2 linked regions of the Psychroserpens ponticola genome follow. The protein of the gene in region 1 interacts with the protein of each later gene in a pairwise test. Links are inferred from orthologs where the notes say so. Each region holds a gene or a part of one and is shown in the gene's direction. Other genes may lie near its edges.

What was found.
Region 2: the proteins of MUN68_RS15230 (region 1) and ligA interact in binary tests that used the Escherichia coli proteins (3 or more experiments, as listed by UniProt). The link is inferred for Psychroserpens ponticola from one-to-one orthologs.

The regions. Positions count from the first base shown.
Region 1 is NZ_CP116221.1:3,443,327-3,456,289, reverse strand. What follows is about bases 4,629-8,263. They hold MUN68_RS15230 (leucine--tRNA ligase), read left to right. Parts: upstream 4,629-4,931; coding sequence 4,932-8,063; downstream 8,064-8,263. Other genes in these bases: MUN68_RS15225 (hypothetical protein), read left to right, coding at 8,063-8,263; MUN68_RS15235 (cell division protein FtsX), read right to left, coding at 4,629-4,808. Also shown: MUN68_RS15265 (DNA-3-methyladenine glycosylase I), read right to left, coding at 1-453; MUN68_RS15260 (thioredoxin family protein), read left to right, coding at 597-1,217; MUN68_RS15255 (hypothetical protein), read right to left, coding at 1,214-1,969; tRNA pseudouridine(55) synthase TruB, read right to left, coding at 2,068-2,757; MUN68_RS15245 (undecaprenyl-diphosphate phosphatase), read right to left, coding at 2,762-3,553; MUN68_RS15240 (DUF3098 domain-containing protein), read right to left, coding at 3,610-3,873; more of MUN68_RS15235, read right to left, coding at 3,930-4,628; more of MUN68_RS15225, read left to right, coding at 8,264-8,428; ald (alanine dehydrogenase), read left to right, coding at 8,700-9,800; MUN68_RS15215 (zinc metallopeptidase), read left to right, coding at 9,908-10,603; MUN68_RS15210 (Bax inhibitor-1/YccA family protein), read left to right, coding at 10,813-11,517; MUN68_RS15205 (tetratricopeptide repeat-containing sensor histidine kinase), read left to right, coding at 11,721-12,963.
Region 2 is NZ_CP116221.1:2,369,439-2,381,684, reverse strand. The notes cover bases 6,339-9,256. They hold ligA (NAD-dependent DNA ligase LigA), read left to right. Parts: upstream 6,339-6,759; coding sequence 6,760-8,754; downstream 8,755-9,256. Other genes in these bases: MUN68_RS10630 (hypothetical protein), read left to right, coding at 8,853-9,256; prmC (peptide chain release factor N(5)-glutamine methyltransferase), read left to right, coding at 6,339-6,645. In the rest of the region: chromosomal replication initiator protein DnaA, read right to left, coding at 1-933; MUN68_RS10675 (acyl-CoA thioesterase), read left to right, coding at 1,125-1,535; MUN68_RS10670 (IMPACT family protein), read right to left, coding at 1,532-2,152; MUN68_RS10665 (DMT family transporter), read right to left, coding at 2,152-3,015; MUN68_RS10660 (HAD family hydrolase), read right to left, coding at 3,012-3,626; bifunctional diaminohydroxyphosphoribosylaminopyrimidine deaminase/5-amino-6-(5-phosphoribosylamino)uracil reductase RibD, read right to left, coding at 3,674-4,720; MUN68_RS10650 (LEA type 2 family protein), read right to left, coding at 4,721-5,176; MUN68_RS10645 (GNAT family N-acetyltransferase), read left to right, coding at 5,230-5,721; more of prmC, read left to right, coding at 5,776-6,338; more of MUN68_RS10630, read left to right, coding at 9,257-9,599; MUN68_RS10625 (DoxX family membrane protein), read right to left, coding at 9,596-9,979; MUN68_RS10620 (hypothetical protein), read left to right, coding at 10,164-10,913; MUN68_RS10615 (bifunctional metallophosphatase/5'-nucleotidase), read right to left, coding at 10,927-11,838; MUN68_RS10610 (5'-nucleotidase C-terminal domain-containing protein), read right to left, coding at 11,843-12,246. UniProt on the Escherichia coli protein: DNA ligase that catalyzes the formation of phosphodiester linkages between 5'-phosphoryl and 3'-hydroxyl groups in double-stranded DNA using NAD as a coenzyme and as the energy source for the reaction.

The DNA.
Region 1 (12,963 bases):
TAAATCTTTACTAATCGTGTCGCTTAAAGGTGTGTTCGCTGGCGCTTTTTTATAATCTTTAAACCTGTTTTTTATTGGTTTACCATCAACAAACTCCCAAATGTATTTTGAAAACGAACCATAATTTTCTTGAATTTTTATAAACGCTTGAGCGTTGGTAATCGTTGCATTTACTTTTAGTTTATTTCTAATGATGCCTTCATTTTCTAGTAAACTATCAATCTTTTTCTGATTGTAGCTTGCAATTTTTTTATAGTCGAATTGATCAAAAGCGGTTCTGAAATTTTCACGTTTTTTTAAAACAGTAATCCAACTTAATCCTGCTTGAAATGTTTCTAGAATTAAAAATTCAAATAAGGTATCATCATCATATACAGGAACTCCCCATTCTTCATCATGATAGGCTTCATATAAATCGTTTCCGAGGCACCAACCGCATTTGTGTTTTTTCATAAAATTGTTTTGAACTTTAAAAATAGTAAGTTTTTGCTTAATAATTCGTCTTAAGCTATGACTCTGCAATGAATGATTTTATTTTTATGATTTAAGTCATTTTTCATTGTTTGAGTTTAAACTAAATTGCAAAATAAAACATCATGAAAACTTTGGAACATATATCAGTAAAAGACATCATAAACGAAAGCTTACAAAAAGGAATTTCATATCAAGACTATCGTGCATTGGTGCATGATTTAGTTGAGAAAGAATCAAATTCTGGTGATGAAAAAACGGAAGCGCTAGCAAATTATACGATGCTTAATGATCGTCGAATGAAACGTTGGGACAAGACAATTAAAGTATCCGAAGAGATTAAAAACAAAGTTTTAAATTTTAAAGGCCATGTCACTTGGCTTGTGATTACCGAAAGTTGGTGTGGTGACGCAGCTCATGTAATTCCAATATTGAATAAAATGGCTGAGTTATCAGATAATATCGATTTAAAATTAGTTTTTAGAGATGAAAATGAAGGGTTGATGGATCAGTTTTTAACCAATGGTGGACGAGCAATCGCGAAGTTAATTATGATTGATAATACATCAAATGCCGTTGTAAATACTTATGGGCCAAGACCAACAGAGGCAACAAATATGGTTAATGCTTACAAAGCAGAACATGGATCATTAACGCCTGAGTTTAAAGAAGATTTACAAGGTTGGTACAATAAAAATAAAGGGCAAAGCATTATTGAAGATGTTATGGCATTATTAAACCTTTAACCTTTCCCTTTAAAATAATAGGTAATTGAACCAATCTGACTTTTGGTAGTTGCATCAGATGAAAAAATTGCATTTTCAGCGTATTCAATGGCGTGATCAATCAAACATTGATTGTCAGAAGATGATGATGAATTAATATAAGTATCTGTCACAAGTCCGTTGCTATCAACAGTTATATTGACAACTATTTTTCCAGTCACCTCGCACAAATAAACAGGAGGAGGTAATTTTACTTTGCTTCTATTTCTTAGTGAGAATGACACACTACTACTTCTATTAGCTTTTGTGTCGTCATCACTTTTTTTGTTTGAATGCATAGCTAAAATATCGTTAGCTTTATTAAACGACTGACGTTCTTTTTCTTGTACAGCAAAGGCTTTTGAGCTATTATAATCAGAATTAGAAGTTATCACATCATCTGTAGTTTTCGAGGTTTCATCAAAAGATTTCTCATCTATTTCAGTAGTTTTTTCAAAGTCGTTAGAAGATACCGATTTGAAATTTTGCATCATTTCTTTGAACTCTTGGTCTTCATTAAAAGCTTCATTTGTATTCGTTTTTGAAGCTTCTTTAGCAAGAAGTTTGTCTTCAAGAGCTTTTAACTCTTCTATTGTTTGAGGTTCTATTTCATAATAACTTTCCGTGATAAACTCTCCTGCTTTTTTTATCTGGAGACTAAACATAGCAAGTACAACAGTCCCAGAAATTAAGAGTGTAATAAGCAATGCTTTATGTTTATCTAAGAGATTCAAATAGATTAATGTTTAGTTTTGGTTTGTATATGATATACGTTAAGATAACTAATTTAGATTAAAAGCGATTGAAATGGTGTTCTATTGAACTTTGAAAGTTAAGCTAGTTTAGCAATAAAATCTTCTGGAGACATGGCATTATCAACATGAAAATCACCAATTTTAGTCCGTCTTAATACTGAAAGGTGACCTCCAGACTGTAGTGATTTACCAAAATCGTGAGCCAATGATCTAATGTAAGTACCTTTGCTACAAACGACTCTAAAGTTTATGTTATTACCTTCAATCTTAGTGATTTCAAATACTGAAATACTAACGGTTCTTGATTTGATGTCTACTTTTTCTCCAGCTCTTGCAAATTCATATAACCGCTTTCCATCTTTTTTTATAGCCGAAAAGATTGGAGGAAACTGTTCAATGCTTCCAATGAATTGTTTGGTAGTGTCGTGAATTAATGCTTCTGTGATGTGTTCTGTTGGAAAAGTATGATCTATTTCTGTTTCTAAATCATAAGAAGGTGTTGTGCTTCCAATGACAAAAGTACCAGTATATTCTTTATCCTGACCTTGAAACGTATTGATTTGCTTAGTCATTTTCCCTGTGCAAATAATCAATAATCCAGTAGCTAAAGGGTCTAGAGTTCCTGCATGACCAACCTTAATTTTTTTAATATTGAAGGCTTGTCTAATTTCCCATCGTAATTTGTTTACGGCTTGAAAGGACGTCCATGTTAATGGTTTATCGATAAGTAAAACTTGTCCAGCTTGGTAGTCTTCTTTAGTAAACATAGATTTAAGTTGAAGCAATATAAATTGCGATTAAACCAACGACTACACAGTACATAGAGAAGTAGATAAGTTTACTTTTCTTTACTAAGCTTATCATCCATGTGCAAGCAAACAATCCTGAAATAAATGCAGCAATAAACCCAACGCTTAATGAGGTAAAATTTCCACTATCATAAGTGAGTTCACCACCAATAATGTCTTTAGCTATTTTTCCAAAGATTAAGGGAACAACCATTAAAAATGAAAATCGAGCAGCTTTAGTTTTATCATTTCCAAGTAGAACAGACGTAGAAATCGTGGCTCCAGATCGCGAAATACCTGGAAGCATTGCAATGGCTTGAGCAAAACCAATGACTATGGCATTCCTAAAGGATATGTTTTTAGTCGTGTTTTTGGCTTTATCTGCTAGATATAAGAGTAGTGCAGTTAGAATAAGCATAAAACCTACTAGCTTAATATTACCACCAAATAATTCAGATAATTCACTTTCATAGGTATACCCAACTATTGCAGCAGGTAGCATAGATACTGCTATTTTGGATGCAAATTGAACATCGTCATTCCATTGAAATTTTAAAACTCCTTTTAAAATAGACCAAATATCTTTTCTAAAGACTACGATAGTACTTAAAGCTGTTGCAAAATGTAAAACAACTGTAAATAATAAGCTTTCTTTTGGGATGGATTCATCACCAAGAATAGCTTTGCCTAATTCTAAGTGACCACTAGATGATACAGGTAAAAACTCAGTAAGGCCTTGAATAATTCCTAATACAATTGAATCAATAATATCCATGTGGCAAAAGTATCAAAATAGATGTATGAAAAGCGAAAAAGAAAAGAAATTTATGGTTAAGATTTTGAATCCTTATTTGGATTTAATAAAATGGCATACACCTGAATTCCGAAGCCAATTAATACTAAAGCTGGTGCCAATCGAATACGTCTCCAACTAAATATAGAAGGATCAAATACATTGGGATCATCGCTTCCGCCTCCAGACATTAAAATAAAACCAAGCGCAATAAAGCCTAAACCAATAAGCATAAACTTGTAGTTTTTCTTTCCGAATATAAATTCGTTGTTACTTGATTCTTTGCGTTTTTGTTCTCCCATGATTAAAATATGCTGTAAATATATAAGAAATTTTAGTGCAAATTCTTAATTAAATATTAATAGTACAATTGATCTGTTTTCAAATTCAAGAAACGTTGTGTCGCAATAAACGTGCTTATCCAAGTAATTAATACACCCAATAAAAAGATACCAACAAATAAACTTCCGACTAATATAGGATTCTGTATGAGTTCCAATTCAGGAAACATAAGATCTAAATAATACAAAACAATTCCCATTCCTATTAAAGCAACAATGGCTCCAATCACACCCAATTGTACACTTTTAAAAACAAATGGTCGTCTAATAAAGGTTTTAGTAGCACCAACCATTTGCATGGTTTTAATAATAAATCGTTTAGAATACACTGCTAATCGAATCGAACTATTAATCAATAAAACCGCAATTAAGGTAAATATAGCACTTAGTAATAACACCCAAAACGTAATTTTCTTAACGTTGTTATTCATGAGTTCTACAAGGTCATTATCGTAAGTGATGTCTTCAATAAACTTTTTATTCGCTAATTCTTCAGTAATGCCATCAAGTGTTTCATTGGTAACATAATCTGCTTTCAGATACACATCAATTGAGTTTTGCAACGGATTATAACCTACAAAGTCCATAAAGTCTTCGCCAGTTTCTGCCTTCATAAGTTCGGCAGCTTGCTCTTTTGAGACATATTCTGTCGATTTTGAATATTCAGCCATTGCTAAAGTATTCTCTAATTGGTCAACTTCAACTTGCTTAGCAGAATCATTCAAATAAATTGTTACCACAACTTGTTCTCTAAAATGATCAGCTACTTTTTTTGCATTCAATACCAATAAGCCTAAACATCCTAATAAAAATAGGACAAGTGCTATACTAACGACTACTGAAAAGTAAGACGTAATTAATTTTCGTTTTTGATATCTGTCAAAAGATGAACTCATATAATTATGGCATTGATGATGTAAAAATATAAAAGAAATCGCTTTGTATAATGTTTACAACGCTTAAACTTTCAATTGTGTTGTAATACCTTTAAATTTGCGGTCTAAATTTGAGGAAAAATAATGAGTTATCATTTTAACGAGATAGAAGCCAAATGGCAAAAGTATTGGGAAGATAATCAAACGTTTAAAGCTGAAAATAAAAGCGATAAACCTAAATATTATGTGTTAGATATGTTTCCTTATCCGAGTGGAGCAGGTTTACATGTTGGTCATCCATTAGGTTATATAGCAAGTGATATTTATTCGAGATACAAACGTCATAAAGGTTTTAACGTCTTGCATCCTCAAGGTTATGATAGTTTTGGTTTGCCTGCTGAACAATATGCAATTCAAACGGGTCAGCATCCTGCAGATACTACAAGAGTTAATATAGAAGGCGGCGTTGATAAAGCTGGAAATGTGATCGAAGGCTATAGAAAACAGTTAGATCGTATCGGATTTTCATTCGATTGGTCTCGTGAGGTTAGGACTTCTAATCCTGAATACTACAAATGGACGCAATGGATTTTCATTCAATTATTTGAATCTTGGTATAACAACGATCGTAATCATGCTGAACACATTGATACGTTAATTTCAAAGTTTTCTGCGGAAGGAAATACAACGGTTAATGTCGTTTGCGATGATGATATAAATGAATTTACTGCGGAAGAATGGAATGCTTTTTCTTCTGAAGAACAACAAGAGATTTTATTAAAATATAGATTAACGTATTTAGCTGAAACTGAAGTGAACTGGTGTCCAGCTTTAGGAACGGTTTTAGCAAATGACGAAATTGTTAATGGTGTGTCAGAACGTGGAGGACATCCAGTAATGCGAAAGAAAATGACCCAATGGAGTATGCGGATTTCAGCATATGCTGAACGTTTGCTTCAAGGTTTAGATACGATTGATTGGACAGACTCATTGAAGGAAAGTCAGCGTAACTGGATTGGTAAATCGGTTGGAGCTAGTGTAACATTCAATGTTATTCCATCTGTCACGTCGAGCGCAGACGAGACGTCTCATCAAATCGAAGTCTTTACCACAAGACCAGATACCATTTACGGAGTCTCATTCATGACCTTAGCTCCAGAACACGAACTCGTGTCACAAATTGTGACAGATGAACAAAAATCTGAGGTTGAAGCCTATATTGAAGCCACTGCAAAACGTAGTGAACGCGATCGTATGGCTGATGTAAAAACTATTTCAGGTGCTTTTACTGGAGCTTATGCTGAGCATCCTTTTACAAAAGAACCCATTCCAATTTGGATTGGTGATTACGTGTTAGCTGGCTACGGAACAGGAGCAGTCATGTCTGTGCCTTGTGGTGATCAACGCGATTACGATTTTGCGAAACATTTTAATATTGATATTCCTAATATTTTTGAAGGTGTAGATATTTCTGAAGAAGCCTTTGCTGCGAAAGACAATGTGAAAATTGCGAATAGTGATTTCTTAAACGGAATGAACTACAAAAAAGCGACCAAACGTGCCATTTACGAATTAGAACAATTGGGTCAAGGCGAAGGTAAAACCAACTACAGATTGCGTGATGCAGTATTTTCTAGACAACGGTATTGGGGCGAACCGTTTCCAGTGTATTATGTCAATGGAAAACCACAAATGATTGATAAACAGCATTTGCCTATCGTCTTACCAGAAGTTGAAAAATACTTACCAACCGAAACAGGCGAACCACCTTTAGGTCGTGCAGATGTTTGGGCTTGGGATACGAATACAAATACAATAGTCAGTAATGATCTTTGTCACACTGTCTCGTCGAGCGCAGTCGAGACGTCTCAAGACAACGGAATTTACCCACTAGAACTCAACACCATGCCAGGTTGGGCAGGAAGTTCTTGGTATTTCTTCAGATATATGGAAGACGCAGCCAATAGAGGCGAAGCTTTTGCAAGTGAAGAGGCTCTTAACTATTGGGAAAATGTTGATTTATACATTGGTGGAAGCGAACATGCCACAGGTCATTTATTATACTCACGTTTTTGGGTGAAGTTTATGAAAGACAGAGGGTTTGTGAATGTTGAAGAACCTTTTAAAAAGTTGATTAACCAAGGGATGATTTTGGGGACTAGTGCTTTTGTTTATAGAGTAAAGTATAACGTAAGTGCTTTAGGACATTATGAAAAGGGAGAAAACGAAAAACAAGAAAATTATATTGATGAAATTAAGAGTATTTTACCATCAATATATGTTTCGGATAATATTTTTAAAGGAAAATCACTTATTGAGTTAGATGAATTTTTTAAAGAAAACTATTCTAATAAGTATATAACTAAAGAGGTTTTAGATAAAATTGAATTATTTAAAAAAAATGATAGTTCACTTTCAAGCATTAGTATTCATGTTTCTAATATAGATAAATTACACGTAAAGGTTCAATACGTTAATGCTTCAGATGAGTTAGATATTGAAGGATTAAAAAATGATGGAGAATTTGGAGAAGATTTTAAAGATGCCGAATTCATTTTAGAAGATGGCGTTTACAAAGTAGGTCGTGAAGTCGAAAAAATGTCCAAGTCCAAATACAACGTTGTCAATCCAGATAACATTTGCAAACAATATGGAGCCGACAGCTTACGTCTTTACGAAATGTTTTTGGGTCCATTAGAGCAAGCAAAACCTTGGAATACTGCTGGTATTACAGGAGTGCATGGCTTCCTTAAAAAACTTTGGAAACTCTATGTTGGTGACAACGGTTTAAATGTCAACGATACAGAACCTACAAAAGACAACTTAAAGACACTTCATAAAACCATTAAAAAAGTAGAAGACGATATTGAGAATTTTTCATTCAATACTTCTGTGTCAACATTTATGATTGCAGTCAATGAGTTAACTGCTCAAAAGTGTAACAGTAAAGAAGTTTTAGAACCTTTATTAGTAGTATTATCTCCTTACGCGCCACATATAGCAGAAGAGTTATGGAGTAAACTTGGTAACAACGAATCGATTTCAACAGCAGCTTTTCCAGTATTTGATGCAAGTCATTTGGTAGAGAGTAGCAAAAATTACCCAATATCATTTAATGGCAAAATGCGTTTCACATTAGAATTACCATTAGACATGAGTAAAGACGATATTGAAAAAACGGTTATGGCTCACGAAAAAACCATAGCACAATTAGATGGTCGTACTCCTAAAAAAGTAATTGTTGTTCCAGGTAAAATTGTCAATATTGTAGGATAATGGTACAACTAAAAAAGCTAAAGAGAAATGATAAGATAGGCTTGTTCTTCTTTGTAGCTTTTGTATTAAGCACGTCCTTAATCTATTTATTTGAAGAACGTTTTGATAAAAATGTTTGGAGTACTCAGCCTTCAAAACGTCATCAAATGGTAGATCATATAATTGAATCACAGATGTTACTAGATAAAACTAAAGATGAGGTCCTTTTTCTTTTAGGAGAACCAAATTCAAGCTTTTCAGAAGAGAAATATATTTTCCTTTATAGACTAGGACAAGCACCAAGTTTTTTTGAGTCAAATCGAGAGCAACTGCTTGTCGCATTTAAAAACAATAGGGTGTATAAGGTTTCTTTGGCAACAGAATGATAATTTAAATTATAGTAGCTTCTCGATACAAATTGTTCATGCTTCACAATTCACTCGAATAGACGTGAGTTGATTATTAGATTAACGTCAGTTCGAGTGATTCGACGCAGGAGAATCGTATCGAGAACAGTTCTTCAAAAATTAAAAACTTCGCATTTTAAAGTCCTTAATTTGAGGATTTCATAAAAATTATCAAGAACTGAAAATTCAACAAGTTCACTTTAAATTTTCATCGTATTTTTCTTTCGGTAACCATTAAACAAATCAACCTATGATCATCGGAGTTCCTAAAGAAATTAAAAATAATGAAAACAGAGTTGGAATGACTCCTGCTGGAGTTTTCGAATTAACTAAAAATAATCACAAAGTATTTGTGCAAAAAAATGCAGGCTTTGGAAGTGGTTTTTTAGATCAAGATTATAAAGATGTTGGTGCAATAATTCTAGAGACCATTCAGGAGGTATATGCATCTAGCGACATGATCGTCAAAGTAAAAGAACCTATTGAAGAAGAATATCCTTTAATTACTTCAAAACATGTCGTTTTCACCTACTTTCATTTTGCATCAAGTGAAATTTTGACAAAGGAAATGCTTAAAAACAAATCGGTTTGTATTGCTTATGAAACTGTAGAAGATAAAGATGGTTCATTACCTTTATTAACACCAATGTCTGAAGTTGCTGGACGTATGGCAATTCAACAAGGTGCTAAATATTTAGAAAAACCAATCAAAGGACGAGGCGTTTTGCTTGGAGGTGTTCCTGGTGTTCCGCCTGGAAGAGTTTTGGTTTTAGGTGCTGGAATTGTTGGAATTCAAGCCGCTAAAATGGCAGCAGGTTTAGGAGCACATGTGACCATAATGGATATCAATATGAAACAATTGAGATATGTCAATGATGTGATGCCAAACCACGTTGTTACTGAGTTTTCTAGTGAGTATAATATTAGAAAACGTATTAAAGATCATGATTTAATTATTGGAGGTGTATTGATAAAAGGAGCAAAAGCGCCAAAGCTTATTACACGTGATATGTTAAAAGAGATGCGACCTGGAACTGTGGTTGTTGATGTTGCTGTAGATCAAGGTGGTTGTATAGAAACGACCAAGGCGACGACTCACGAAGATCCAACTTATATTATTGATGATGTCGTTCATTATTGTGTGGCGAATATGCCTGGAGCAGTTCCATATACTTCAACTTTAGCGCTTACAAATGTAACTTTGCCTTATGTATTGCGACTTGCAAACTTGGGATGGCAAAAAGCATGTGAACAAGATGAAACTCTAGCAAAAGGCTTAAATATTGTTAAAGGTAAAATTGTATATGAAGAAATTGCAGAAGCATTCAATTGGAATATTGATGCGATGTAATCAAAAAAGCATGTCATAAAATGTACTGACATAATTTCCTACACTAAAATTGGCTCACTTTTTGTTATCTTTAAATTATAAATTTTAATACTAATATTATGAGTGGAATGATGGGATACTATATACTAATTGGAGCTATAGCTTTAGTTAGTTGGTTAGTGAGCAATCAATTAAAACGAAAGTTTACCAAATATTCTAAAGTGCAATTAAGAAATGGCATGAGTGGAAGAGAAATTGCTGAAAAAATGCTGGCAGATAATGGTATAGGTGATGTTGAAGTGATTTCAGTGTCAGGTCAATTAACAGATCATTACAATCCGAAAAACAAAACAGTAAACTTAAGTGAAGCTGTATATAATCAAAAAAATGCAGCTGCAGCAGCTGTAGCAGCTCACGAGGTTGGTCATGCCGTTCAACATGCAACTGCTTACAGTGCATTAGGAATGCGTTCAGCTTTAGTACCAATTGTTAGTGTCACTTCTGGAATGTCTCAATGGTTAGTTATTGGTGGTTTAGTTCTTGGAGCTGCTGCTGGTGTTGGAATGGGTTATTGGGTCGCTGTTGCTGGTTTAGTATTTATGGGATTTGCAACCTTATTCAGTTTTATAACCTTGCCAGTCGAATATGATGCAAGCAATAGAGCACTTGCTTGGTTGAAAGCAAAAAACATGGTTACACCAGAAGAATATAAAGGTTCTGAAGATGCCTTGAAATGGGCAGCAAGAACCTATTTAGTTGCCGCAATTGGAGCACTTGCTTCATTATTGTATTGGGCACTTCAAGTGTTTGGAGGTCGAGATTAATATTATATAAAAACCAAATAATGTAAAAAACATTATTTGGTTTTTTGTTTTTCAATGTCATCGTAATATTGCAATATTACGATGACATTTTTTTAAAATGAGTATTTCCGAAAGTAACTCACACAGTATATTTAACCAATTATTAAGGTCGAATACATTAATTCTCCGACTTTTTTCTTACATTCATTTTCTAATGAAACAATATAGTTATGGAACATCAAATTCAAGAACGTGTCTTACTCAATGAACTATCTGAAGTAGATCGTGTCGCATTTTATAAAAAAACGTATAGCCATGTCGCTGGAGGTGTACTCGTTTTTATCCTCTTTGAATATTTGTTATTGCAAAGTGAAACCATAGTTGATTTTGCATTATCAATGACTGAAGGGTATCGTTGGTTAATCATGCTTGGTGGATTTATGTTTGCTACCAATTACGCTGAACGAATGGCATTAAATTCACCAAATAAAGGCACTCAGTATTTAGCTTACGGACTTTACATTTTAGCCGAAGCTTTTATTTTTGTACCACTTATTTATATTGCTGCATTCTATATGGAATCTGGTCCTGAGATTTTAAATCAGGCTGCTATTGTGACTTTAGCGTTATTTACAGGATTGTCGGCAGTTGTGTTTCTAACGAAGAAAGATTTTTCGTTTTTGAAAACAGGATTAACAATAGGTTTTTTTATTGCTATAGGTTTAATTATTGCAGGAACGCTTTTCGGATTTAATCTCGGCTTATGGTTTTCTGTTGCCATGTGTTTATTAGCTGGTGGATCTATCTTATATCAAACCTCTAATTTGATAAATAAATATACTACCGAAGATTATATACCTGCTGCCTTAGGCTTATTTGCATCATTAATGTTGCTATTTTGGTACATACTAAGTATTTTTATGTCTAGAGATTAAACAGAATCAATTATATATGAAAGCATCCAATTTGGGTGCTTTTTTATTTATATATAACTCCACTTTAAAAAACCATTACTTTACTTAGAAATAAGAGGTGCTTCCTTTTTTTGATAATGTCCATCGTTGTTATTTGTGTAATTTTATATGACGCAGTAATTTAAAATCATTAATTTTAATAACCACTAACCATTTAAGTCATTTTGAAGTATAAGATATCGCTAATTTTTACGCTTAGTTTTTCTTTGTTTTTGTTTTCACAACAAGAAACAAATAAACTAAATAAAGCGGCAGATTCCATAATTCAGAATTTAGATAAACTACAAACGAATCAAGAACGAATTAGTAATTTAACTGGATTTGCTGGAAAATATAGATATGTTACTGACACCAAAAAGTTACTTGATAAAGCTTTAGAAATTTCAACCGATTTAAATCAAAAAGAATTTTTAGCGCAATCGTATTATTCACTTGGAAACTATTATTACTTCAATTCTGAATTAGATTCCGCATTAATATATAATGAAAAGGCTAATGATTATTTAAAAGATGGAGATTTCCATTTTTTGCAAGCCAAAATTCTAAATTCAAAAGGCACTATTTATCGAAAAAAAGGAAATGTTGTTTTAGCAATTTCTACAATGCTAGAATCAAAAAACTTAATGGATAAGATAGATACTTTGACTTTTACTGAAGCTGAAAAATATCAATTTAAAGGTCAGAATTTAGTGTTAAATAATTCTTTAGCAAATTTTTATAATCAAATGGAAGATTATGAAAAGGCTTTCATTTATTACGATAATGCCTATGAAGCTGCTTTAAAGCTTAACGCTATTGTAAATGCTGGTGTAATTATTTCTAATAAAGGCGAGTCATTTTTAAATTCAGGACATATTAATGAAGCTATAAGTGCATCAGAGCGAGGAAAAGAATTAAAAATTGAAGGAAAAGCACATCCCAGATTAATTGCTAATTCCGATTTAAAAATTGGTCTTGCTTATTCAAAAAATGGTGAATATGTTAAAGCATTACAGTTTCTAAATAATGCTCATGATTATTATGTCGATAATCAACTTGATGGTAAACTTGCCTTAGCATTAAATTATAGAGGAGAATTGTTTTTAGAACAAAAAGACTATCTCAACGCAAAAAGTGATTGTGAATCTTCAAAAAAATTAGCAAAAGAACAAAGCGATTTAGAAGCGTATATGAATGCTTGTAACTGTTTATATAAAACCAATAAACAACTAAATTTGATTGAAGCCTCACTCATTAATCATGAAGATTACCTCAAAGCCAAGGACTCACTTTTCAATGAGAAAAATATAAAAAAGCAAACCCAACTCGAAATGGAATATGCATTTAAAGTTGAACAAGATTTACAAAAACTTGAAGCAGAAAAAAATGAGAAACAGCGTAAATTGTACTTGTCTTTTGCAATAATAG
Region 2 (12,246 bases), 1.1 Mb from region 1 along the record:
AACTCTAGTTTCAAAGTCAGGGCTTTGTAATTCTGCAGAAAGTCCCCATTTAAAACGAGATAATAAGCGTTGCTCAATATCTTGCATGTCAACTGGAGCTTTGTCACTCGTTAATATGACCTGTTTTCCGTTTTGATGTAAATGGTTGAAAATATGGAAGAATACATCTTGGGTTCCAGATTTTCCAGAAAGAAACTGAACATCATCAATAATTAAGACATCTATAATTTGATAGAAGTGTATAAAATCATTCCTATTATTCTTTTTTACAGAATCAATATATTGCTGTGTGAATTTTTCAGCAGAAATATAAAGGACTGTTTTTTCAGGATACTTATCTTTAATGTCAACACCAATAGCATGTGCTAAATGTGTTTTTCCTAAACCAACACCACCAAAAATCAATAACGGATTAAATGAAGTGCCACCAGGTTTGTTAGCAACAGCTAAACCAGCGTTTCTTGCTAATCTGTTAGAATCTCCTTCTAGGAAATTTTCAAAACTATAATTCGGATTGAGTTGAGATTCGATCTTAACGTTTCTAATTCCAGGAATTATAAATGGATTTTTGAGTTCAGGATTTTTATTATTAAGTGGAACATCAACATCTTGAGATTTCATAGCTCCACGATTTGAACTTGGAATCTTTTCCGTAAATGGTTGTTTGTTACCATACGTATTTTCCATTTTGATAACATAAACTAATTTTGCTGTTTCTCCTAATTCTTTAGTTAAAGCTACTTTAAGAATTTTTACATAATGTTCTTCAAGCCACTCGTAGAAAAATTTACTTGGTACTTGAATGTTCAAAGCATTATCAGAAAGTTTAACTGCTACTATAGGCTCAAACCATGTTTTATAGGCTTGAGGTTGAATATTGTCTTTTATAAAAGACAGACAGTTAGTCCAAACCGATTGCGCAGTTACATCCATTCTCTAAGTGTAATTTTTGTGTTGTTAGTTAGTTAGCAAAAAAAAGAGAAATTCGAGTTTCTCTGTGTTGATTTTTACATGGCAAATATGTGAACAAATTATTTAATAAAAAAATCAAAATGTGTTGATTTTCTAGAATTTTTTCCTCATGTTTAAATCGATTCGAATTTACAAAAAAAATATCAATAACGATGTCCAATTTAACTAAACCCGATGAAATACAATTTAGAGTCCGTTATGGCGAAACTGATCAAATGGGAGTTGTTTATCATGGTAATTATGCGCAATATTTTGAAATAGGCAGAACAGAGTGGTTGCGTAAAATGGGGTTTTCTTATAAACAAATGGAAGAAGATGGAATTATGTTGCCAGTTGTTAGTTTGTCTATAAAATACAAAAAGTCAGCGTGTTATGATGATCTCATTAAAGTGAAAACTAAACTCGTAAAAAAACCAACGGCTAAAATTGAATTTGATTATGAAATTCTAAATGAAAAAGACGAAGTTTTAACAACTGGAAATTCTGTTTTAGTATTTATGGATATTAATAAGAATCGACCTACAAGATGTCCAGACTATATTTTAGACCAACTGCTAATTTAATCGTTTAAAGTTTTGATTTCAATTTCATAAAGTCTGTCAAATATTTCAAATATGGAAGTTGCTTCTTTTAACCTTACAGAAATGATTAGTTCACAACTTAATTCTAAAGTTTGATTTATGACATTTAGATTTTTTTCTTTTACTATACGCATCACTTTATTCATGTTTTTGTAATCAAAAGTAATTGCATATTCAAAGTTAATTGTTTTTGAAATTATTTTTGAGGCTTCTAAAGCCATTTGTGCGCTAGTTCTGTATGCGTTTATAAGTCCGCTAACACCTAATTTTACACCACCAAAATATCTTACCACAACAATAAGAACATTTGTAACTTCAAACGATTGTATTTGTCCATAAATTGGCATTCCTGCACTATTATTAGGTTCACCATCATCATTAGCTCTATACGTGTAGTCTTTTTTTGATTTTCCGATTTGATAGGCATAACACCAATGTCTAGCTTGATGATGTTCTTTTTTTAGTGTTTCTAAGTGTGATTTAACGTCTTCTTCAGTAGTTACAGGAAACGCATAACCAAAAAATTTACTATTCTTATCTTTGAAAAGTACTTCAGGTGATGCTTTGGTAATTGTTTTGTAAATATCTTTTTCGGTCATTAAGACAAAGTTACTAATACAATTGAAATTAGAGCCAATATGATTCCAAACCAATTTGTTTTTGATATAGTTTCTCTAAAAACCATAAGCCCTAAGAGTGTTGATACCATTACAATAGCTACATTGTTCACTGTGAATATTGTAGAGCTTTCTAGGCTTTCGTGATTGAGAGCTTTTAATAAATAATAAATAGAAAAGTAATTCACAATTCCTAAAATACTACCTGCAATAATGGTTCTTAATTGAATTTGTCCAGGTTTCTTAATGTATTTATATATAAGGATAAATGATCCAATAATAAAAGCAAAAGCGAATATGGTTGCTGAAAAAATAGGGATTCCATTTTCTGAAACATAGGTGGTTTCAAGATACTTTATTGAGGTGTCAATAACTCCTGAGCCAAAAAACAATAATATTGGTAGCAGTAAACCTTTTGCAAAATTGCTTGTAGTTTTGGGTCTAACAGAAGTGAGATATACAGCAATTAGTGCGAAAATTATTCCAATAATTTTTTGAAACCCAACTCCTTCATTATAGGCATAAACTCCAAAAATCACTGGTATAATGACACTCATTTTTGAAGCTACAGATACCACTGAAATCCCGTTGCGTTGAGCCGTTAGCGCCATGACATTAAAGACTGCAATAAATAAAAAGGCGAGACCAATTGCACCAAATAACCATTGCGATTCTAAAATGCTTTTTACGTTTAAAGGTTCATCATAACTCCAGATTCCAAATAGGCAAGCAGTGAAATAATTCACAACAATCGCCTGAAATGTATTGATGTTGAATCTATCTAAGAGTTTAAAAATGATAAATAAAAGGGTAGAAGCAGTTATGCTTAAAAGTAGATATATCAAAACAAGTCTTCTTTAATGGAGAATAAATCTATAACATTTTCTTTAGTTTCATCAATATTCCAAATATGAATTCCTAAAGCAGCAGCAGCATCAGTATTGTCTTTTGTGTCGTCGATAAACAAGCATTCATCTGCTTTTAGTTTATTTTGATTTAAAACAAACTGATAAATATCTTGGTTAGGTTTTCTTAAATTTATGTCATGAGATAAATAGAATTGATCAAAACAAGCTTTGAATTCCTCATAAAACGAAACATGTTCTTTAATCCAATTAATATGAATTTCGTTAGTATTACTTAACAAAATAAGTTTGTGTTTCTGTTCTTTTTTTAAGTTTTTAAGGAATGTTAAGCGTTCTTCAGGGAAATCTTTTAGGATGAAATTCCATGCATCTAAAATGTCTTTCTTTGAAAGCTTAGGAAAATTATCAGTATAGAATTCTATAAATTCATCTGAAGAGATTAAACCTTGTTCGTATAAGGTATTAATTGCTATAAGATCTTCAGGTAGTTCGTTTAATTGAAATAATGTGAGTGCATTTTGCATTGCACCTTCTTTATCTAAATTGATGAACACATCTCCAAAGTCGAATATGATTGTTTTAATTTTCATTTTTAAATTCTGTCAGGTCGAGCGCAGTCGAGACCTAATTATTATTGTCAGATTAAGATCTCTCGATTGCGCTCGAGATGACTATTAGAAGTGAGATTTATATAATGCTTCAATGAATCATCTAAAATATGATCTTCAGAAATTAATTCTCCCGAAAATTGAGGTGCTTTTGTTCCAGCTTTAAAAATGGAAGTCCCTTTAAAAACTCGAGCTTCATCCCAAAGGTTTTCATCTATAAAGGTTTGAAGTGTCTGTGCTCCACCTTCAATAATGACTGAATTGATATTTTTTGAATATAAAAATGTGCAAATTTCATGTCCTAAGGGTTTGTTGAAATCTACTTCTTTTTTAGAAATGATGATGGTCTCAGCTTCTGTATTAAAGACTGAAAAATCTTTAGGAAGTGTATTGTTTTTGTCAATTACAATTCTAATCGGGTTATTTCCTGTCCAATTTCTTACTGTTAAACTCGGATTATCTTCTAAAGCAGTATGGGTTCCAACTAAAATAGCTTGTTCTTCAGCTCGCCATTTATGGACCAATTGTTTTGAGTAGGTATTGGTAATCCAAACCGGTTCTTTTTTGTCTTTTGTTGCTGGAGCAATAAAACCATCACTCGTTTCTGCCCATTTCAAAATAATATAAGGTCGTTTTTTATTGTGAAATGTAAAAAACCGCTTGTGATGTGATTTGCATTCTACTTCTAAAATTCCTACTGTAACATGGCAACCAGATGCTTTAAGTTTTGCGATGCCTTTTCCAGCGACTTGCGGATTGTCATCGACACAACCAATCACGACATTTGGAATTTGATGCTTAATAATCAAATCTGAACATGGAGGCGTTTTTCCAATATGCGAACAAGGTTCAAGCGTCACATATAAGGTCGCTTGTTTGAGTATCTCTTTGTCTTTAACCGAATTGATGGCATTCACTTCTGCATGATTGCCACCATAAGCACTTGTGGAACCTTCGCCAATAATTTTGCCATCATAAACAATTATGCTGCCAACCATCGGATTAGGAGCTGTTATGCCTAAACCTTGTTTTGCGATGTCTATACAGCGTTTAATATATGTTTCGTGAGTGGTCAATTAGAATTTTATTTTAACATCTTCAGTTTCGTCAACCGTATAGGTATGCGAAAAGCCTAAAACTTTATATTTTATATCTCCTTTATATTGCACTTTCATTTTTTTGTTGAATAAACTTCCTAGTAAACCACTTAAATTTTTATCACTAAACAAACTATCTGTTGGAACATCAGCTCTAAGCGGAATTGAAAATTCTTTTTTTGCTGGAACTTTAAAAGATTCTGTAGATACTGAAGCCATTTCATTACCATTTACAATTACTTTTATTCCGTCAGTTTTTAATTCGCCTCCAATATCATTTGGATTCATAAATAAAGCATCAGCAGTTAAAGTAATCGTTTTGCTTGTGGATTCTAAAACTTTAATATTTTCAACACGTAAAAATTTAGGCTTTTCTTTAACCGAACAGGATATAAAAGTGAAGACTAATGTTGATAAGATTATAAGTTTCTTCATATTAGTGTTTTTAGATTTGTACTATCTTCACAGCGCAAAAATAGATTATTAAAGTGAGCAAAGATACTATTGTTATACGAGAAATCCGTCCAGAAGACAACCCGCAAATTGAAGCTGTTATAAAAGGTTGTTTTCCAGAATTTAAAATTCCATTAAAAGGCACAGCTTATGAAGATGCCGAAACACCTTTAATGTACGAATCTTATCAAGGTGATAAAGAAGTGTATTATGTTGTTGCCAGTAGCACTGAAGTTTTTGGAGGAGCTGGAATAAAACAATTGAAAAATTTTGATGGAAATGTTTGCGAGTTACAAAAGATGTATTTTTCGCCAAAAGTACGCGGAAAAGGCTTTGGTAGAAAGATGTTTGAAGCCTGTTTGAAAGCTGCAAAAGACTTCGAATTTGAAACCTGTTATCTCGAATCGGCTTTACAATTAAAAGCTGCGATTCATATTTATGAAGACTACGGATTTGAGCATAGAGAAGAGCCTTTAGGAAATACAGGTCATTATTCATGTGGTGTTTGGATGATGAAAAATTTATAATTTTTAATTAACTGTCAGGTCAAGCGCAGTCGAGACCTATTTTAAACTTAAGATTTGGTTTTAAAAGATATTCTAAACAATTATCACACGGAATTAGATGCATTATATGGTAAAGATGAAGTCAATTCATTCTTTGGTATTTTAATGGAACACTACTTAGAATCAAAACGAATTCAATTGGTCTTAAATCCTGAATATAACATAACAGCTAAACAAGGCATATTGTTTTTAAATGCGTTATCAGATTTAAAGAACCATAAACCCATACAATATGTTATAGGTGAAACCGAATTTTATGGGTTGTCCTTTAAAGTCAATAAGCATACTTTAATTCCGAGACCAGAAACCGAAGAATTAGTAACTTTTATTTTGGAAGATGTCACTTCGAACACTGTAGAAAAGTCTTTAAATATCCTTGATATCGGAACTGGAACAGGTTGTATTGCTATTTCATTAGCTAAAAACTTAGCTAAAGCAAATGTTTCAGCTCTAGATGTTTCTAAAGAAGCTTTAAGCATTGCTGAGCAGAATTCAGAATTGAATAAAGTAGTAGTCGGCTTTATTCATGATGATATTTTAAATCCAAGTCATGCTAAACTGATTTCAGTATCTCATAAATTTGACATCATTGTATCTAATCCACCTTACGTTCGCAATTTAGAAAAAGAAGAAATCAAGCCTAATGTTCTGGACAACGAGCCGCATTTAGCTTTATTTGTTGAAGATGATAATCCGTTACAGTTTTATAAAGTCATTTGTGAATTTGCGCAATTAAATCTTAAGGATAAAGGAGCTTTGTATCTGGAAATTAATGAATATTTAGGCGAAGATATGATTCAGCTTCTTAATGATTTTGGTTTCAAATCGATTGAACTGAAAACGGATATATTTGGTAAAGACCGAATGATAAAAGGGATAAAATAACTTGAATAAAAAGCTGATAAAAAGTAAGTGAATCACAATTATTCTGACATTCATTTTAGTATATTAGATGCTTTGAATTTAAAGTAGAAATACAACTTTTCACAACGATTTTTAATGAGTATAGCAGCACAAATCCAATCGCTTCGCAATGAACTACGCGAGCATAATTATAATTATTACGTACTAGATAATCCAACAATTAGCGATTATGACTTTGATATAAAACTAAAGGAACTTCAGACTTTAGAGGAAGCACATCCAGAGTTTTATGACGCTAATTCGCCTACTTTAAGAGTTGGAGGAGAAGTGACTAAGAATTTTCAAACGGTTGAGCATGAGCATCGAATGTATTCCTTAGATAATTCATATTCGAAAGACGACTTATTAGATTGGGAAAAACGGATTGAAAAAATAGTAGATGGAACGGTTGAATTTGTTTGTGAGCTAAAATACGATGGTGCTTCTATAAGTTTAACTTACGAGAATGGAAGTTTAGTAAGAGCTGTAACTAGAGGAGATGGAACACAAGGTGATGATGTGACTGCAAATGTGAAAACGATTAAATCTGTGCCTTTACAATTAAAAGGCAATTATCCTAAAAAGTTTGATATTCGAGGAGAAATTGTATTGCCTTTTGAAGGGTTTCATAAAATGAATGAAGAACGACTTGAAGCAGGAGAAGAGTTATACCGAAATCCGAGAAATACAGCATCTGGAAGTTTGAAATTACAAGACAGTGCTGAAGTAGCAAAACGCCCTTTAGAATGTTTGCTTTACAATATTAAAGGTAGGAATTTAGGATTTGCAACTCAATTTGAAAGTTTAGACAACGCTAGACAAATGGGATTTAAAGTTCCTGAAGCTTCAAAACTAGCGACGTCTGTTGATGACGTTATTGAGTTTGTTGAATATTGGGATGTGCATCGTCATGATTTGCCATATGAAACAGATGGTGTGGTCATTAAAGTAAATAATTTACAACAACAAGAAGAGCTAGGTTATACTGCGAAAGCACCACGTTGGGCAATGGCTTATAAGTTTAAAGCAGAACAAGTCTCTACGCGATTGAATGAGATTACATATCAAGTAGGTCGTACTGGAGCAATTACACCAGTTGCTAATTTAGAACCTGTAGAATTGGCTGGTACTACAGTCAAACGAGCATCATTGCATAATGCAGATCAAATAGAAAAACTAGACATTAGAGAAGGAGATGAGGTCTTTGTTGAAAAAGGAGGAGAAATTATTCCGAAGATTATAGCCGTAGATTTAAGTAAGCGTCCATCTAACTCTCAGCCTACGAAATACATTACGCATTGCCCAGAATGTCACACAGAATTAGTTCGTGAGGAAGGCGATGCAAAGCATTATTGTCCAAATTATAATGGTTGTAATCCACAAATTATTGGTCGTATTCAGCATTATATTTCTAGGAAAGCAATGGATATTGAAGGTTTAGGAGGAGAAACAGTTGCGCTTTTAGTAAATGAGGGCTTGATTTTAAACTATTCAGATTTATATCTTTTAACAAAAGAAGATATCTTGCCTTTAGAACGTATGGCAGAAAAAAGTGCTGAAAATCTAATCAATGGCATTGAAGCTTCAAAACAAATTCCGTTTGAACGTGTTTTATTCGCATTAGGAATTAGATATGTTGGAGAAACTGTGGCTAAGAAGCTAGCTAAGCATTATAAAAATATCGATGCCATAGCTAATGCTTCAAATGAAGATTTAGTTGCTGTTGATGAAATAGGTGAACGGATTGCTCAGAGTGTAGTTGAGTTCTTTTCTTCTGAATCTAATTTGGTGTTTATTGATAAACTCAGAGTATTTGGATTACAGCTTGAATTATCTGCTGAAAAACTAGCCAATCAAACAGACAAACTAAAAGGTCTATCCATAGTAGTCTCCGGAGTATTTGTCTCTCTGAGTCGAACAGAGCTTAAAAAGCTAATTGAAGATAATGGAGGGAAGGTGTCTTCTTCAATTTCATCTAAAACTAATTATTTGATTGCTGGTGATAAAATGGGGCCAAGTAAGCGAACAAAAGCAGAATCTTTAGAAATTCCAATCATCTCTGAAAATGATTTTTTATTAATGATTAAGTAAATTCTTACTTTTAAATGTATCTTATCGATTAAATAAGATTTTAAACGTTTAATATCAAGTTATTTTTATATTTGCTTCATTAATAATGAGATAATAATATGCAGATAGGGAAATTTTTAGGAGCGCTTACTTTAGTTCTTAGTTTGTTTTTTCTTGGATTACAGTTCAAGGGTCTTGAAGTTGAGGCTGCTGGAGTGAGAGCTTTAACTATTGTTATGCTGACTGCCTTATATGTAATTAGAATAAAAAATAGACATCCTCTTTTCTTATCCTTTTTAATAGTCTTCGTTTTAGCTGAAGTATTTAATTACTTTACATGGGTAGTTGACTTAGATATAGCTGAAGAAATAGACTATTATTATTATATAGGGAATACCCTTTATATATTGTCTTACTTGTTTTTAGTAGCTAGAATTACAGTTGGAATGAACATGAAAAGAATAGTTGTTAAATTTCCAATTCAAATTGTTTTGTTATTTGTACTCAGTTTATTTTTTGTGTATTTCGTTTCAGATACAGCTAAAAAAGAATTTAATACTAATGAATACTACTTGGAGTTATTTTATAACGCAGTAATTATGCTATTAATGGCATTAGCGCTTATAAATTATATGTCTAAAGATGATAAAAAATCGATGAACTTACTTCTTGGGACTATTTGTATTATGTTTTCTGAAGTCATTCAGCTTGCTTACTTTTATATTGCAGAATTTAATTTACTTAATGTTCTGTGCTCTTTGTTTTTAGTGTTTGCTTTTCTGTTCTTTTATTTACAATCACGTCTAGAAAATAGACAAATAGTAGATTATAGTCAACAGGATGTTGATATACCTGTTTCAGATTAAAGTCGTTTGCCAATTATTGGAATGTCTTTTCTGTAACTATATAGTATAATCCCAGAAAGTATAAAAGTTACTATAGCTGTACCAAACAAAACACCACCATCACCATGTATTTCGATTCCTAATTTTGTGAGATGCATCATAATTGCACCTCCAATAATTCCTAGTGTTAATATTGCTCCAGTCCAAGCAGTTTTTCTAAAAAAAAGTAAAATACCAGCAATAAGTTCTGCAATTCCAATACCAATTCTACCAATAGGTTCTAATCCTACTTTGGTGAAAATGTAAACACTATCAGGATGAGCAGAAAACTTAAATCTCAACGTTTGAATCAAAATTATTGCAACTATTATTCTTAAAACTAATGGAAAATATTTTTTCATGCTAATTATGATTTAATGATTAGACGTAACATTTCAAAAAAACTACAAAAACAGGTTGAAATCATCATTATAATCGATAAAATACGTATAAATACCGTTTAACTACATGTTTTTTTGTATGTTTGCTTACCTACTTATTAGAAATATCATGAAAAAAGCCCGTAAATTTAAACCAAATTTGATTATGGTTCTTGTTCTTGTAGTCATTGTTTTGTGTTCTGCAGTAGCAACTTATTTCAATTCTATAATGGTGCCTAAAACGGTCAAGCTTATTACTGTTACCATTTTGATGACTTTCTATTTTTGTCAATTGAATACAATGGCGAATGTGTTTTTAACTACGTTTTTAATATTTTTTATAGGAGATGCTTTTGCAGTGTTTAGTTTTGGTGAGATCATGCTAAAACTCTCTAAAAGCATGTATATTGGAGCTTATTTATTGCTAATTTTTATATTGCTTGGAAAGCTTAAAAAAATAAAATTTGATAGCCTAGTATCTGTCTATTTAATCCTCGTATTATTACTAAATTCTTATTTTTTATATGTGCTTTTCGAGGTTGCAAAAGAAAATTTTGTAGACGAAGTAAATTTAGTGTTGTATGTATTTCATGGAATAACTTTAATAGCATTGACTTATCTTTCTTTTGCTGTCTATTTAAGTAAAGAGACTGGGCAATCCATCACTTTTTTATTAATGGTATTTTGTTTTGTTTTTGCTGATGTTTTAGATTATATCAATACGTTATATATCTATTATTGGTTGTTTGAAGTCTTTGAAAGAACGCTTCATATAAGCGGCTTGTTTCTGTTGTATAAGTATGTTTATGATCACCATACTATGGTGAATGAAGATGAGAAAATGAAGTTTAGCGATTATTTTGTGCAAACAACTCAGGAATTGCGTGATATTAGAGTTGATGGAGTATTAGATTAAATGAATCATTGTTTTAAACAATAATTGATGTGCCATTAGCTGATTTATTTTTATTAGAATCAAAATAGAAATCAATTTTACCTAAATTAATTCCGTAGCAACCAACTTGATTTACTAGCGTTTTTTTGCCATTTTTATTTTTTACAACAGTTGGTTTGTCTAAGAATGTATGTGTGTGACCACCAATAATCAAATCAATATCTTTTGTTGCTTCAGCCAGTTTTAAATCACTTATTCTATGAGGCTTATTACTATAATCATAACCTAAATGGGATAAACAAATAATAAGATCGCAGTGTTCGTCTTCTTTTAAAATCCGACTCATATCTTGAGCGGTTTCAGTAGGATCATTGTAGACGGTTTCTTTGTATAAGTCTTGATTTACTAATCCGGTTAGTTGAACACCTAAACCGAATATTCCGATTTTAATTCCATCTTTAATTATGATTTTATATGGCTTGACATGCGTATCCATAATAGTATTTGAAAAATCATAATTTGCCGAAACAAAGTCGAAATCTGCATGAGGTAATTGTGCAAATAACCCATCAATACCATTGTCAAAGTCATGATTTCCTATGGTTGCAACATCATATTTAAGCATGCTCATTAGTTTAAATTCTAGCTCACCTCCATAATAATTAAAATAAGGTGTGCCTTGAAAAATGTCACCTGCATCTAATAATAAGGTATTTGGATTTTCTTTTCTTATAGAAGTAATTAAACTAGCACGTCTAGCTACGCCACCTTTATTTGGATTTCTACCATCGTTGGGACCAAATGGGTCAACGTGGCTATGCACATCGTTGGTGTGTAAAATTGTGATTTTTTTCTGTGACGATTTAAATGACGATAAACCAAAACCACCAAGTCCGATTAAAGCAGTAGCTGCAGTTGTTTGTTGAATAAACGCTCTTCTTTTCATTGGGCTAGTGTTTTATTTGTATAAATCGGTCATCAATTACAGGTGCAATTGTGTCTTTTTTTGTGAAATAATCGATTAATACATTTCTAATTTTATAGTTAAGGTCATCTAAATGTTCATTTGGCTTAAAAAAGATCATTTTATCACCACCACTATATAAATAATCATTTGTTGCAACGTAATAGCTTTTATTGTCTTCAATATTTTTGCCATTAATAGTCGCTGATTTTAACTGTAAGTCTTCATTTAAAACAATTTGTAATCCATATATTGGATGTGGACGTTGATCTCTAACTAAATAATCAACTAATTCTTTGACTTTATTGCCTTTCATTGTAACAACGACCACTGAGTTTTCAAAAGGCATGACATTATAAGCAGTTCTAGTTGTAATATTTCCTTTAGAAA